3 regions of the Pseudoalteromonas sp. 2CM37A genome follow, and region 1 is predicted to be linked to each of the others. Evidence: predicted binding sites of a transcription regulator. Region 1 holds the regulator's gene; each other region holds the start of a gene.
The links. The regulator sigma-54, encoded in region 1, starts transcription at its own class of promoters, with help from an activator protein. The targets are predictions, from matches to a motif close to GTTGGCACGNNNNTNGNNT.

Region 2: the regulator sigma-54 is predicted to act here: its motif matches at 2,340-2,358, upstream of fliE (flagellar hook-basal body complex protein FliE).
Region 3: the regulator sigma-54 is predicted to act here: its motif matches at 2,550-2,568, upstream of MTF68_RS10065 (FlgO family outer membrane protein).

What each region holds. Positions count from the first base shown of each region.
Region 1 is NZ_JALNTJ010000003.1:242,003-246,656, reverse strand. Features, by position in the region: gene lptC (LPS export ABC transporter periplasmic protein LptC) at 1-94, shown strand, start outside; gene lptA (lipopolysaccharide transport periplasmic protein LptA) at 84-632, shown strand; gene lptB (LPS export ABC transporter ATP-binding protein) at 629-1,354, shown strand; gene MTF68_RS08470 (RNA polymerase factor sigma-54) at 1,424-2,923, shown strand; gene hpf (ribosome hibernation promoting factor) at 2,951-3,238, shown strand; gene MTF68_RS08460 (PTS sugar transporter subunit IIA) at 3,243-3,695, shown strand; gene rapZ (RNase adapter RapZ) at 3,715-4,560, shown strand; gene MTF68_RS08450 (HPr family phosphocarrier protein) at 4,601-4,654, shown strand, end outside.
Region 2 is NZ_JALNTJ010000005.1:31,651-36,304, forward strand. Features, by position in the region: gene MTF68_RS12575 (ATP-binding protein) at 1-807, shown strand, start outside; gene MTF68_RS12580 (sigma-54 dependent transcriptional regulator) at 804-2,228, shown strand; gene fliE (flagellar hook-basal body complex protein FliE) at 2,401-2,733, shown strand; gene fliF (flagellar basal-body MS-ring/collar protein FliF) at 2,754-4,469, shown strand; gene fliG (flagellar motor switch protein FliG) at 4,462-4,654, shown strand, end outside.
Region 3 is NZ_JALNTJ010000003.1:591,401-596,054, forward strand. Features, by position in the region: gene galU (UTP--glucose-1-phosphate uridylyltransferase GalU) at 1-575, shown strand, start outside; gene MTF68_RS10055 (SPOR domain-containing protein) at 954-1,652, shown strand; gene MTF68_RS10060 (SPOR domain-containing protein) at 1,912-2,442, shown strand; gene MTF68_RS10065 (FlgO family outer membrane protein) at 2,602-3,195, shown strand; gene MTF68_RS10070 (FlgO family outer membrane protein) at 3,209-3,901, shown strand; gene MTF68_RS10075 (FlgO family outer membrane protein) at 3,910-4,587, shown strand.

The sequences.
Region 1 (4,654 bases):
TTTAAAAATTGTCGGTAAAGGCCTTGAAGCCGATTTAAAAACCGAAGTAATAAAACTAATTAACCATACGCGAACAATATATTATGACCAATAAACTCACTAAAATACTTATTATCCCATCGCTAATGCTTGCATTTAGCGCCTCTGCTGCTGAGCCTGCTGCTCAACCGCCAGCAAATCAAATTTCTATTAGTGCAGACCGTCAAGAAGGCCAACTTAAAGAAAACGTAGGTATTTTTGAAAAGAACGTCGAAATTGTGCATGGTAATCGCAAAATTACAGCCGACCGACTCGAAGTACATAAACGTGAAGACTTAGGGGATAACAAACAACTCCTTATTGCCACTGGCAGCCCAGCCTACTTCGAAGAAAAACAAGACGACGGTACCGTAATGAGTGCCAGTGCAAACGAAGTACGTTACGACGTAGCAAAGCGCTTTTTAACGCTTGTTGGCGATGCTGAAGTCGCACAAGCCGGTCAAAAAATTAATGCTAAAAGTATTACCTACGATATGCAGCAGCAGCTTATTAGCGCAGAAAAAGACGAAAACTCTACGGATCGTGTCCACACAATTTTAGTGCCTGTTGAAGCAAAAATTAAAGAAAAAACAGGTAACGAAGGTCAACCATGAGCACCTTAAAAGCAGAACTATTAGCAAAAAGCTATAAAGGCCGCCAAGTTGTAAAAAATGTAGGCCTTGAAGTGGAAGCCGGCAGCATTGTTGGCTTATTGGGCCCTAATGGCGCAGGTAAAACCACCACCTTTTACATGATTGTAGGGTTAGTACCTAGCGACAAAGGTAAAATTTCTATTGATGATAACGACATTACGTTATTACCTATGCACAGCCGCGCCCGTTTAGGCATTGGCTATTTGCCGCAAGAGTCATCAATATTTAGAAAGCTGACAGTTTATCAAAACCTAATGGCTATTTTAGAAACGCGTAAAGAGCTCAATAAAGCCGCGCGAGAAGAAACGCTTAACAACTTACTTGATGAATTTAGTATTCAGCATATTCGCGATAGCCAAGGTATGGCGCTTTCTGGTGGTGAACGCCGCCGTGTAGAAATTGCCAGAGCACTGGCAGCTAACCCTAAATTTATTTTATTGGATGAGCCTTTTGCTGGTGTTGATCCGATTTCAGTGTTAGATATAAAGAAAATAATAGAACATCTTAAAAACCGTGGCATTGGCGTATTAATTACCGATCACAATGTAAGAGAAACCCTTGATGTTTGTGAAAAAGCCTACATTGTTTCTCATGGGGAGCTAATTGCATCTGGCACCCCAGAACACGTATTAAATGACAAAACTGTACGCGATGTTTATTTAGGCGAGCAATTTAGGCTGTAACATTTAAGCCACACCTACAAGCATCTGCTAATATTAATTATAACAACATAAAAGGATTGTTAGAGATACATGAGGCAATCATTACAGCTGCGCATGGGCCAGCAACTTACAATGACTCCACAATTGCAACAAGCGATTCGCTTGCTGCAGCTCAGTACATTGGATCTCCAGCAAGAAATACAAGAAGCACTTGATAGCAACCCGCTATTAGAAGTAGAAGAGCAAGATTACACGGAAGAGTCGGCTGGAAAAAATGAACAAAAAGCAGATACGGATGATGTAACCGTAAGCGCATCGGCTGACGATACAACCAGCGAGTACGAGCAAGACAGTGGCGAAGCTTTAAATAAAGACACCGTTAGCGATGATATGGCAATGGATGTAACTTGGGATGAGTACATGAGCGCAGCCCCTGCGGCATCCTCAGGCCCAATGCCAGAAGATGAGTCTATTTATCAAGGTGCCTCTACTGAAACGCTACATGAGTATTTAATGTGGCAGCTTCAGCTTACTCCTTTTAGCCCAACTGACGAAGCCATTGCTATTGCCATTGTAGAAGCTGTAGATGACTCGGGTATTTTAACGCTAAGTTGCGAAGAAATTTTAGAAAGCTTTAACCAAGAAAACGATGACGAAGTTGAAGTTGAACTTGATGAAATAGAAGCCGTTTTAAAACGTATTCAGCTATTTGACCCTGTAGGTATAGCCGCGCGCAGTTTACAAGAGTGCTTGTGTATTCAGCTAAACCAGTTTGATAAAGACACCCCTTTTATAGAACAAACTAAAATGATCTTAACCGATCACATTGATCTATTAGCGGCACGCGACTATCGTACATTAATGAAAAAGACTAAGCTTAAAGAAGACGAGCTTAAAGAGGTCATGACCCTAATACATACCCTCAACCCAAAACCTGCAGATACAATAGTAAGGGAAGAGTCAGAGTATGTAATACCGGATGTGTCGGTTAAAAAAATAAAAGGCCGCTGGGTGGTAGAGCTAAACCCAGATAGCATGCCAAAAATACGCGTAAATAGTCAGTACGCGGCTATGTCACGTACCGTAAAATCAAGTGGTGATAGCCAATTTATTCGCTCTCACTTACAAGAAGCTAAATGGTTTATAAAAAGCCTTGAAAGCAGAAACGACACGCTGCTCAAAGTAACAAACTGTATTGTAAAACAGCAACAAGCATTTTTTGAACATGGCCCAGAAGCCATGAAGCCAATGGTTTTAAACGATGTTGCTGAAATGGTAGAAATGCATGAATCGACAATTTCGCGTGTTACTACGCAAAAATATATGCATACGCCACGTGGTATTTTTGAGCTTAAGTATTTTTTCTCAAGCCACGTAAGCACTGAAAACGGCGGAGAGTGTTCATCAACCGCAATACGTGCCCTAATTAAAAAGCTAATTGCCGCGGAAAACTCAGCTAAACCATTGAGTGATAGTAAAATTGCGGATATATTGGCAGAGCAAGGAATTAAAGTAGCTAGACGCACAATAGCAAAATACCGTGAATCGCTAGCTATTCCACCGTCAAATCAGAGAAAGAGTTTGATATAAGACGTAAAAAACAAAGAGGAAATGCTTATGCAACTAAACCTAACTGGTCGTCACGTAGAAGTAACTGATTCACTTAGAGACTATGTAAATAATAAATTTGCAAAGCTAGAAAGGCACTCAGATCATATTAGCAATGTGCATGTCATTCTCGATGTAGAAAAACTCAACCAAAAAGCAGAAGCGACTATTCATGTAAGTGGCGCAGATTTATTTGCCTCAACAGAGCACCAAGATATGTATGCCGCTATAGACTCGTTGATTGACAAGCTCGATCGTCAAGTCATAAAACATAAAGAGAAGCTTGCTAGACACTAATATTATGAAATTAAGTACATTAGTATGCCAGGACTGCAGCAAAGCTGCGGTCCTTTTTAGTAGTAAAAAAAGAATTTTAGAGTTTATCAGTGAGCTTGCTCATGAAAAGCTCCCCTACTTACCACAACAAGATATTCTTAATGCGCTGGCAAGCAGAGAAAAGCTAGGCAGTACAGGCATTGGCCGGGGGATCGCCATTCCTCATGGCAGAATGGGTGGCGTAGAAGAGCCGCTGGCTTTAGTACTTGTTAGCGACACGCCTGTTAACTTTGATGCTATTGATAACTGCCCTGTTGATATTTTTGTTGCACTCATCGTACCAGATGGCGATAACCAACAGCACCTAAAGACTCTGGCAACCATAGCTGATAAACTGAGCAACAAAGAATTTTGTAAACAGCTGCGTAGTGCTAAAACCGATGCAGAGCTGTATCAAGTAATTGTTGATCAATCGTAGTAAATACTAAGGGCTATAAATGGAGTTAATTATCATAAGCGGCCGTTCTGGTTCAGGTAAGTCGGTTGCTTTACGCGTGGTTGAAGATTTAGGCTATTATTGCGTAGATAATATTCCGGTCAACTTACTGCCCTCTTTAGTGCGAAGTGTTTCAGATAACTATGACAAAATAGCCGTTAGTATAGATGTTCGTAATATCCCCAAAGAACAAGACGAATTTAACGATATTCTCGAGTACCTTCCTGACTTTGCTAAACCCACACTGTTTTATTTAGATAGTGATGATCAAACACTGATCAAACGTTTTTCAGAAACACGCAGATTACACCCTTTATCCATCGATTCACTGCCGCTTGATTTAGCAATAAAAAAAGAAAAAGAACTGCTTGATGTACTCGTAACGCGCGCTGACTTTATGCTTGATACCACCGATTTAAGTGTGCACCAATTAGCAGAGTCAATTCGCGAAAAAATACTGGGTAAAAAAGATAAGCAACTTATTGTAACGTTTGAATCGTTTGGCTTTAAACACGGCATACCTAAAGAAGCTGATTATGTTTTTGATGCTCGCTTTTTGCCAAACCCCCACTGGGAGCCTGAACTTAAACCGCTTACGGGCCTTGATCAACCAGTAAAAGATTTTTTGGCAAATCACAGCATAGTGCAAAAATTCACTTGGCAAATTCAAACCTTTGTACAAACTTGGTTGCCACACTTAGAGCGTAATAACCGTAGTTACCTCACTATTGCAATTGGCTGTACTGGTGGTCAACACCGCTCGGTTTATTTAGCGCAAGCCATTGGTGAGAGCTTTGCTATGACGCATCCGAATGTCAAAATTCGTCATCGTGAGCAAGAAAAGTAACCTTAAAATAATAACCTGTTCAGTTTAGGTATAGTAATTTATGCGCTGTGAAGACACATTTTTAATAAAAAATAAATTAGGCTTACACGCCAGA
Region 2 (4,654 bases), on a different contig from region 1:
GGGCGCCTTATAAAGCTTGATATTACTGCGCTAGCGCCAGAGCCTGGGCAATTAATATTAATGACAGATTTAACAGAAACGCGCCGTTTGCAAAAGCGCGTAGCCCATATGCAGCGCCTAAGCGCGTTAGGTAAAATGGTGGCTTCGCTTGCGCACCAAGTGCGTACACCGCTTTCGGCGGCTATGTTATACGCGGCCAATTTGGGCTCTAAAAAGCTACCAGAGTCATCACGCGATAACTTTCAAACTAAGTTAATGTCGCGTTTAAAAGATTTAGAAACCCAAGTTAACGATATGCTACTTTTTGCCAAAAGCGGCGAGCAACAAGTGGTTGAACAGGTTTCTATGCAGCAGCTTTTAAACGAGGTAAAACTAGGTGCCGATGCAATGGTGGCCTTAAATAACAGCTCACTTGTTGTTGAGCTACCAGAGCCAGACATAGAAATTACCGGTAATAAAACCGCGCTGGCCAGTGCTATTCAAAACCTTATTCACAATAGTATCCAAATTATTGGCAGCCAAGCCCTGGTGACATTGAAAGCGCAGCGCGATAGCAGCGAACCCGATACCGTGCGTATTAGCGTATGCGATAACGGCCCTGGTGTAGAGTTGAGCCAAATAGAGAAAATTTTTGAACCGTTTTATACCACAAAAAGCCAAGGTACAGGGCTTGGGCTTGCTGTTGTAAGCTCTGTGGCTAATGCGCATCAAGGACGTGTTGAAGTGGTTAATAATGCCAATGGTGGTGCATGTTTTAGTTTATTGCTGCCCATATGCACGGCCTCAACGCAGGAGAAAACAGCATGAGTAATACAATACTAGTGGTTGAAGATGATGCAGGTTTAAGAGAAGCACTCATAGACACGTTAGAAATGTCGGGTATTGCCTGTGTTGCAGCCGATAGTGCTGAGCAAGCCATGATCCAATTAAAAAAATCTGAGTTTTCATTAGTGGTCAGTGACGTGCAAATGGGCGCGATGAGCGGCCTAGATTTACTTAGAAGCATTAAGCTTAACTACCCAGATCTCCCCGTATTAATGATGACTGCCTATGCAACGATTGATGATGCAGTAGAGGCAATGCGCTTAGGCGCAATTGATTATATGGCTAAACCATTTGCCCCTGAGGTGCTTTTAAATATGGTTAGTCGGTATTTACCCGAAAAGCCAAAAGACACTGACGGCCCAATTGTTGCCGACCCAAGCAGTATTGCGCTTTTAGAACTGGCGAGCAAAGTGGCGCGCTCAGATGCAAGTGTTATGGTGCTAGGCCCTAGTGGCTCTGGTAAAGAAGTGTTAGCGCGCTACATTCACGATAAATCAAACCGATGCGATGCGCCTTTTGTGGCAATAAACTGTGCGGCTATTCCCGAAAACATGCTTGAAGCCACTTTATTTGGCTACGAAAAAGGCGCGTTTACCGGTGCAATACAAGCATGCCCAGGTAAATTTGAACAAGCCCAAGGCGGCACCATATTACTTGATGAAATAACCGAAATGGACTTGGGGCTGCAAGCTAAGCTATTACGGGTATTGCAAGAGCGTGAAGTTGAGCGTTTAGGTGCCCGAAAAACAATTTCACTCGATGTAAGAGTACTCGCAACCAGTAACCGCGACCTAAAAGAAGCCGTTGCAGATAATCAATTTAGAGAAGACTTATATTATCGCTTAAATGTATTTCCTCTAATGTGGCGACCGCTTTGTGATCGCCCAGGGGATATAATTGTATTGGCTAAGCATTTAATAGAGCGCCATTTAGTTAAAAGTAAAGAGCCGCTAGCAACGCTTGATAGTGCCGCTGAACAAAAATTACTAAGCCATGCATGGCCTGGTAATGTACGCGAGCTTGATAATGTAATTCAACGTGCGCTTATTTTGCGAACGGGCAATGTAATTGGCGAACAGGCCATTTTTATTGAAAACTTAATGCAAGCGCCAATTAACAGTACGCCTACACAGGAGATAGCGCCTGAACAAGCGAACACTCCCAGTGGCGCGTATTATGATGACAAAATAACGCCTGCAGAGGCGAGTAGCTCTCTGCCTAGTGTTGATACTGGCAGCTATAAAGATGAGCTAAAAGATAAAGAGCATAAAATAATATTAGAGACCCTAGCGCGCTGCCAAGGCAAACGTAAAGATGTTGCACAAACACTTGGGATCAGTCCGCGTACTTTACGTTATAAACTAGCGCAAATGCGCGATTTAGGTATTTCGCTGCCCGCATAACTTTATCCCTTTCTTCTATATAACCCTAAACTAACCACGCTTAGTTTAGGGTTGTCAAATCTCTGACTCTTAAAAATAATAGTTAACCTTATGTAATTAAAGGTTTATTTTTATGGCACACTTTGTGCTTTATTCCCTTTATGAACGTTAACTGCATTTGCCAGAGAAAATTATGAAAATTCAAAACAGCGCGCTATTTCAAGAAATGCAATCAATGGCTTTAGAAGCAGGCCATACAAATCAAATCAATAAGCTACCTACTCAAGCTCAGCCAACATCGTCTGCTCAATTTGGTGACTTACTAAGTGATGCATTAAACACGGTTAATGGCTTACAACAAGATGCTAAACAAAAAGTAGTGGCTGTTGAAATGGGTGATAGAAGTGTATCGCTTGCTGAGGCAATGATTGCCTCACAAAAATCGTCAGTGGCATTTGAGGCTACAGTACAAGTAAGAAATAAACTTGTTGAGTCATACCAAGAAATTATGAACATGCCTGTTTAAGTAGGTAGTGGAGAATTATTGTGGCGCAATCTAATCAATCAACAGATCTTGCTCTTGCTGGCGGCGGTATTGACCAAAGCGAAGATAACGAGCAACAAGAACAAAAGTCGGGCTACTTAAGCGCCTTAAATGGTGTTGATGTGCTTCGCCAAGTCACCCTTATTATTGCGCTGGCTATTTGTTTAGCTATTGCCATATTTGTGATTATTTGGGCACGTCAGCCAGACATGCGCCCACTTGGTAAAATGCCAACAGAGGAGCTGATCCAAACCCTTGATTTTTTAGATGCACAAAAAATTGACTACGAGCTAGACGGCAACGTAATTTCGGTTGATGAAAGTGAGTATCAAAACATTAAATTGCTAATGGCCCGTGAAGGCCTAGAGCAAGGTCCTACCTCAGGCACCGATATCATAATGCAAGATATGGGCTTTGGTGTTAGCCAACGATTAGAGCGTGAACGTTTAAAACATGGCCGCGAGCAACAACTTGCCCGCACCATAGAAGAATTAAACAACGTAACACGCGCTAAAGTTTTATTAGCCATTCCAAAAGAAAACGTATTTGCACGCAGAGAAAAAAAGCCATCAGCCACAGTGGTATTGACTCTTAAGCGCGGCAGAATGCTTGATGGCGAGGAGATTGACTCAGTGGTTGATATGATTGCCTCTGCAGTACAAGGGCTTGAGCCTTCACGTGTAACGGTAACAGATCAAAACGGCCGCTTACTTAATTCAGGCTCGCAAGACTCATTAGCAGCACGCTCTCGTAAAGAGTACGACATTGAAAGAAAGCGTGAGCAAGAGTATTTAGAAAAAATAGACAGTATTCTTATTCCTGTAGTTGGCTTGGGTAACTACACGGCGCAAGTTGATTTAAACATGGACTTTAGCTCAGTAGAAGAAACACAAAAGCGCTACAACCCAGACCTACCAGCAGTAAGAAGCGAAACCACATTTGAAGAGAACAACATTGGTGGCTTAGCGGTAGGTATTCCTGGGGCACTTACTAATCAACCACCTATGAATTCAACTATTCCAGAAGTAGCAGGTCAAGGCAATGCTGGTACAGCAACGAACCCAAGCCGAGTGCATAAAGAGGCTACACGTAACTTTGAGCTAGACACCACCATTTCGCATAAGCGCCAACAAACAGGGGTTATTCGCAGAATTAGCGTCTCGGTTGCCGTTGATTATGTGCCAAAAGTAGGTGAAAACGGCGAAACAACCATGGCGCCGCGCTCGGTAGAGGCTTTGTCAAATATACGTCGCCTATTACAAGGTGGGGTAGGTTTTGATATGCAACGCGGCGATGCATTAGAGGTGGTAACCGTACCATTTGTACGCGAAGCAGTTGATTTAGATTTAGAAGTACCGCTGTGGGAGCAGGACTGGTTTATGAAAATCGTCCGCTTAGTACTGGGTGCGCTGGTTATTATTGTGCTTATTATGGCAGTTGTTAAGCCTATGCTTAAACGCTTAATATACCCAGATGATACGCTCGAAGAGTATGATGAAGATGCATTAAGCTCTGGGGTGGATATTGGCGATAGCACGCTAGATATGCTAAATAAAGACTTTGATTCTGCTTCTGTAGGCTTCTCAAGCGATGGTACACTACAGCTGCCAGATTTACATGGCGACGAAGATTTGCTTAAAGCGGTAAGAGCACTTGTAGCGAACGAACCTGAACTATCATCACAAGTAGTGAAAGCGTGGTTAACAGAAGATGACTGATCAAGAACAAAAACAACTCCCGCCAGCGTTTGATGTTGACAAGTTAGATGGCGTAGATAAAGCTGCAATTCTTTTGTTGAGTTTATCTGAAGAAGATGCAGCGCAAATACTTAAACACTTAGAGCCTAAGCAAGTGCAAAAAGTGGGGATGGCAATGGCTGCGCTAGATGACTTGTCACAATCTA
Region 3 (4,654 bases), 350 kb from region 1:
GCGAAGCCAAAGGCTTAGGCCATGCAATTAATTGTGCAGCGCCAATTATTGGCAACGAACCCTTTGTGGTTATTTTGCCAGATGTAATTGTTGATGACGTAGAGAGCGACCTTAAAAAAGACAACCTAGCAGAGATGATCGCCCGTTTTGAAGAAACTAAGCACAGCCAAATTATGGTTGAGCCAGTACCAATGGACGAAGTAGACAAATTTGGTGTTGTTGATTTAGGTGACGTAGAGCTTCACCAAGGTGAAAGCTCGCCAATTATTAACATGGTAGAAAAACCGCCAGTAGATGAAGCACCTTCAAACCTATCGGTAGTAGGGCGTTATGTATTAAGCGAAAACATCTGGCCACTGCTTGCTAAAACGCCGCAAGGGGCTGGCAACGAAATTCAACTTACAGATGCAATTGCCATGCTCATGCAACAAGAAAAAGTAGACGCTTACGCCATGAAAGGCCGCAGCCACGATTGCGGTAGTAAAATAGGCTACTTAAAAGCAACGATAGAGTTTGCTCTGCGCCGCGACGAGTTTGCAGATGATTTAAAAACATTTATTAAATCGTTAATTTAGGTTTTATTAAATTACCCACCAAGGCGCCTGTTTAGGCGCCTTTTTTAGTGCTAAATTATTAATGCCACTATTAGTATAGCTTTACTCAATTTTAACGACGCGAGTAATAAAGATGGGCTACGCTTAATTATGTTCTGAATTTGACTTGCGTTATTTTTAAACACAACGTAATTTATATTGAAAGGTTTATGTTAATTGGCATTAAAGTTGTATTAAAAGCCACACCCATGGAGGGTCGTGTTAATTTTATCTTTGCAGGTAAATTAACGTATAGGAGTAAATTTGCTCATTGTTTAAATTGCTAAGTTAAACGCTTTCTTGTGAGAATGTTTAACTGAAATGTAAGTGCACAGGCACTGCTTTCAGGATAACGGGTACATGCTTAAATTAAAAAAATACTATAAACACTTTTTTGTATGCCTTTTTACGCTTACGTTTGGCACGGCGTGCTCTATTACGCCTACTGCTAAACCTGCTATTGATAATGAAATACCTAACACCACGCCCGATTACGTATCGATAACTGCACTAGAGCTTGCGCAATTAAAAGATGCCGCAATGCAATGGCAACAAGCACGCGCCGGTATAGAGCGTATTTTAAAGCTTGAAAAAGAAATTACTTACCTAGTTAATCACATAGATATAATAAACTCTAAAGCTATTGCACAATCTAATGCAAGCACTGCCTACAGCAGCCGTTACACTCGCACGCCTTCGCGTACAACCAGTAATAAGCCACGTCGTCAACAAACTTACAAAGCCGCTAACAATAACCAAAAGCAAACTCTAAAGCTTAATACCCCTAAACATGTATTTGCATTACAAGTTGCCTCGGTTGATTCTAAGCAGGATGTAGCCAAGGCCTGGCAAGAACTAAATACCAAAGCAGCGCCACTATTTAGAGATAAAATATTAACTAACGTAGAAACCGCAAAAATAAATGATAAAACCTTTTATCGCTTAAAGCTTGGCTCTTATAAAAACCTTAAAAATGCCAAAGCCGACTGTGAAGTATTTAAAATGTATAAGCTTGACTGCATTGTAAGTAACTACACCGATAAGCCAATTAAACTTTAATAGTGATACCAACACGCAGCAATATATAATTATTTTATGGGGCTAATCGTGTTGCGTTCTGCGTTAAAAAATTCTCATTTAGAGCAACTAAATAGCGATTTTTTTGCCTAGCTATCAATACGTTTTACTATCCTCATAATAGATTACTTAATTAAGTTAATTGGTATAAAAGCGCAATAGGCCGTAGCACGCGTGACTTGCTAAGCGTTGATTGGCTGTTAAAATAGCGCCCACTCTTACTCATATTAACAACATACTTATGCTGCACTACAAGGATTTTTTAGCCACATTACTTTTAGGCTTTGCATTAGCAAACAGTGCTCACGCATTAGCAACGGCCCAAAAGCAGGCGGTGCTCATTAAAAAAGATGACTTAGCCGTACTCAAAGAGTCAGCGCAGCAGTGGCAACAAACCAAGCCTCAACTAGAAAGACTGTTAAAGCTAGAAAGTGAATTACAGCGCACAGTAGATAAATTAAAACAACTTAACGCGCAGCCAAAACCACAGCAAACTAACCACTTAGCTGTTGTGAATACAAATGCGCTGTTTGCTGTGCAAGTGGGGGCATATAAAAATAAAGCGGTACTTGAAGCGGCTATAAAGCAATTTCAATCGGCGTCAAATAAGCTTGAAGTAAATACCGAGCAAGTACAGATTGACCAGCACACCTTTTATAGATTAAAGCTTGGTGCGTTTAAAACAAAAGAAGCAGCAAAGGATGCATGTAAGTTATTAATAAACAATAATACTTGTTTTGTAACCTACTACGTCAAAACGCCTCAAAGTTAATTAACCTGAATTCTGGTTAAGAGCCTTACTAGCATATTGAACTATCTTGATATTTAAATTTATTATCTCTGGCTAGAGATAGGTTTATTATCCAGAGTTTAGGTTAATTAGGCATAATAATTGCTTTATCCTCGATATGTTTTAAAGAGGACGGCAACTATGCGCCTTTTACTGCCTTTAGTATTGTTAAATTTAACTGCTTGCAACTTGGTTCCGCCCCCAGAGCCGAGTGTGCCTACTGACGCGCCAAAAGCAGCAATGGCCCCCTATACCGTTAACGAGTATGTAGCAAATCTAACCTCGCAGCTTAACCATGTAAATGGCGCTTTAAATGCCAATGCGCGCATTGGTGTGAGTAGCTTTTTTTATGCCGATGCTTTAGATACTAAGCTAGTAGCAGGGCAGGCCTCGGGTTTGAGCTTACAAATTCAAGAAAGCTTATTAACGCAATTTACCCAGCTTGGCTATCATACCGTTGAGTACCGCCTAGGTAATAACCTTATATTAGCGCAAAACGCAGACAGCATATTAAGCCGCGACTTAAGTAAATTACGCAATCGCCAAAATATTGACTTAGTAATCACCGGCACTGTAACGCGCCAACAGCATGCTTATATAGTTAATGCACGACTCGTTAATATTGAAAATAAGCAAGTACTGTCGGCAGGCAGCACAGAGATCCCTATAAATGTAATGTGGGGAAACGAAAAAATTCAGCAGCGTGACGGCTCTTTGTACCGCAGCGAATATTAATCAGGAGCACACCATGAGAAACCTATTATTTACCCTATGTTTGCCATTAGGCTTTGGCTGTTCGCAAATGTTAAATTCGCTACATTCAGAGCCGGAGCAGGTTGAGCATGATAATGCAGCCCAGCTTGTTTCAGAGCAACGTGCGGTAAAAGCACCTGCACCAAATGAAGCGTTATTTCAGTCTAATTTAAACAAGCAAAGCAACTACACCAAAAGTGCCCCTGCAAAACGCAAAAATATAAACCATTATGTGCGCGGTATAATGCAAGACATGGTCGAAAACCTGCAATACGTAAACGACAAAACGCCACTTGCCGTTTCTAGCTTTGTATTTTTAGATGATGACTACAGCGATGGAAGCCTGTTAGGTAACCAAATAGCCGAAAGCTTTATGCACGAACTGCATAGTTTTGGAGTACCGGTTATCGATTTTAAAACCACCGAATATATGCGAGTAACACCCGCAGGCGACTTTGTATTTAGTCGCGATTACCTAGAGCTAAACCAAGATCAAAACTTTAATTACGTATTAGCAGGAACACTTGTGAGCCACCAAGGTGGCGTACTGGTAAATGCACGAATAGTGGGCATTAAAAGTAAAGCGGTAGTGGGCAGTGCGCAAGGGTTTATCCCTCAATCAGTGGTTGATGCGCTAAACAGTAGCTATCGCACCGACGGAATTATGCTTAAACAAGCCAGCGAGTGAGGTTGACCATGTTTTACAAACTATCTGCTATAGCGGGGCTAACGGCAACGTTAGCATTAACTGGCTGTTCAATAACGCAAAATAATGAGCATAACGAAAGCATAAACACACGCTCAGACTACACCGTGGTAACGCAAAGTAGCCAACCAAAGCCTATGTATGCCAACCAATCTGTGCAGCAGCAAAGTGAGTACGACACAGCAAGGCAGTTTACACCGCTTAAACACCACAAAACGCTGGCAAACTATGTAGAGCAAATGGCGCTGGATTTAGTGGATACGCTTGAAGCCGAAGCGCCCGATAACAACAGCATCAACATAGCGGTTACTACCATTGTAGATTTAGACGCATCGCTTAATAAAAGTAATCAGTTGGGTAATCAATTAGCAGAGACGTTTATTCATCAGCTGCAAAAATTTGGCTACGGCGTGGTAGATTTTAAAACCATGGACAACATTGATGTATCAAATAGAGGCGACTTTGTGTTATCTCGCGATATAGAAAAGCTAAGCGAAAGCAGCATGGCTAACTATGTATTAGCAGGTACGTTAATTTACCGCCCAAATGGCGTAGCAGTAAACACCCGCGTTATAAATGTTCACAGCAAACATATTGTAGCAAGCAGCCGTAAACTCATACCGCTGTACGTGTTAAACAAAGAAGATATATATTTATCAAGCAATTAAGTTAATTTTAGCTTGATATGAAAAACAAGATGCCGTTATAATTTTTGTAAGCTGTAAGCTGTAAGCT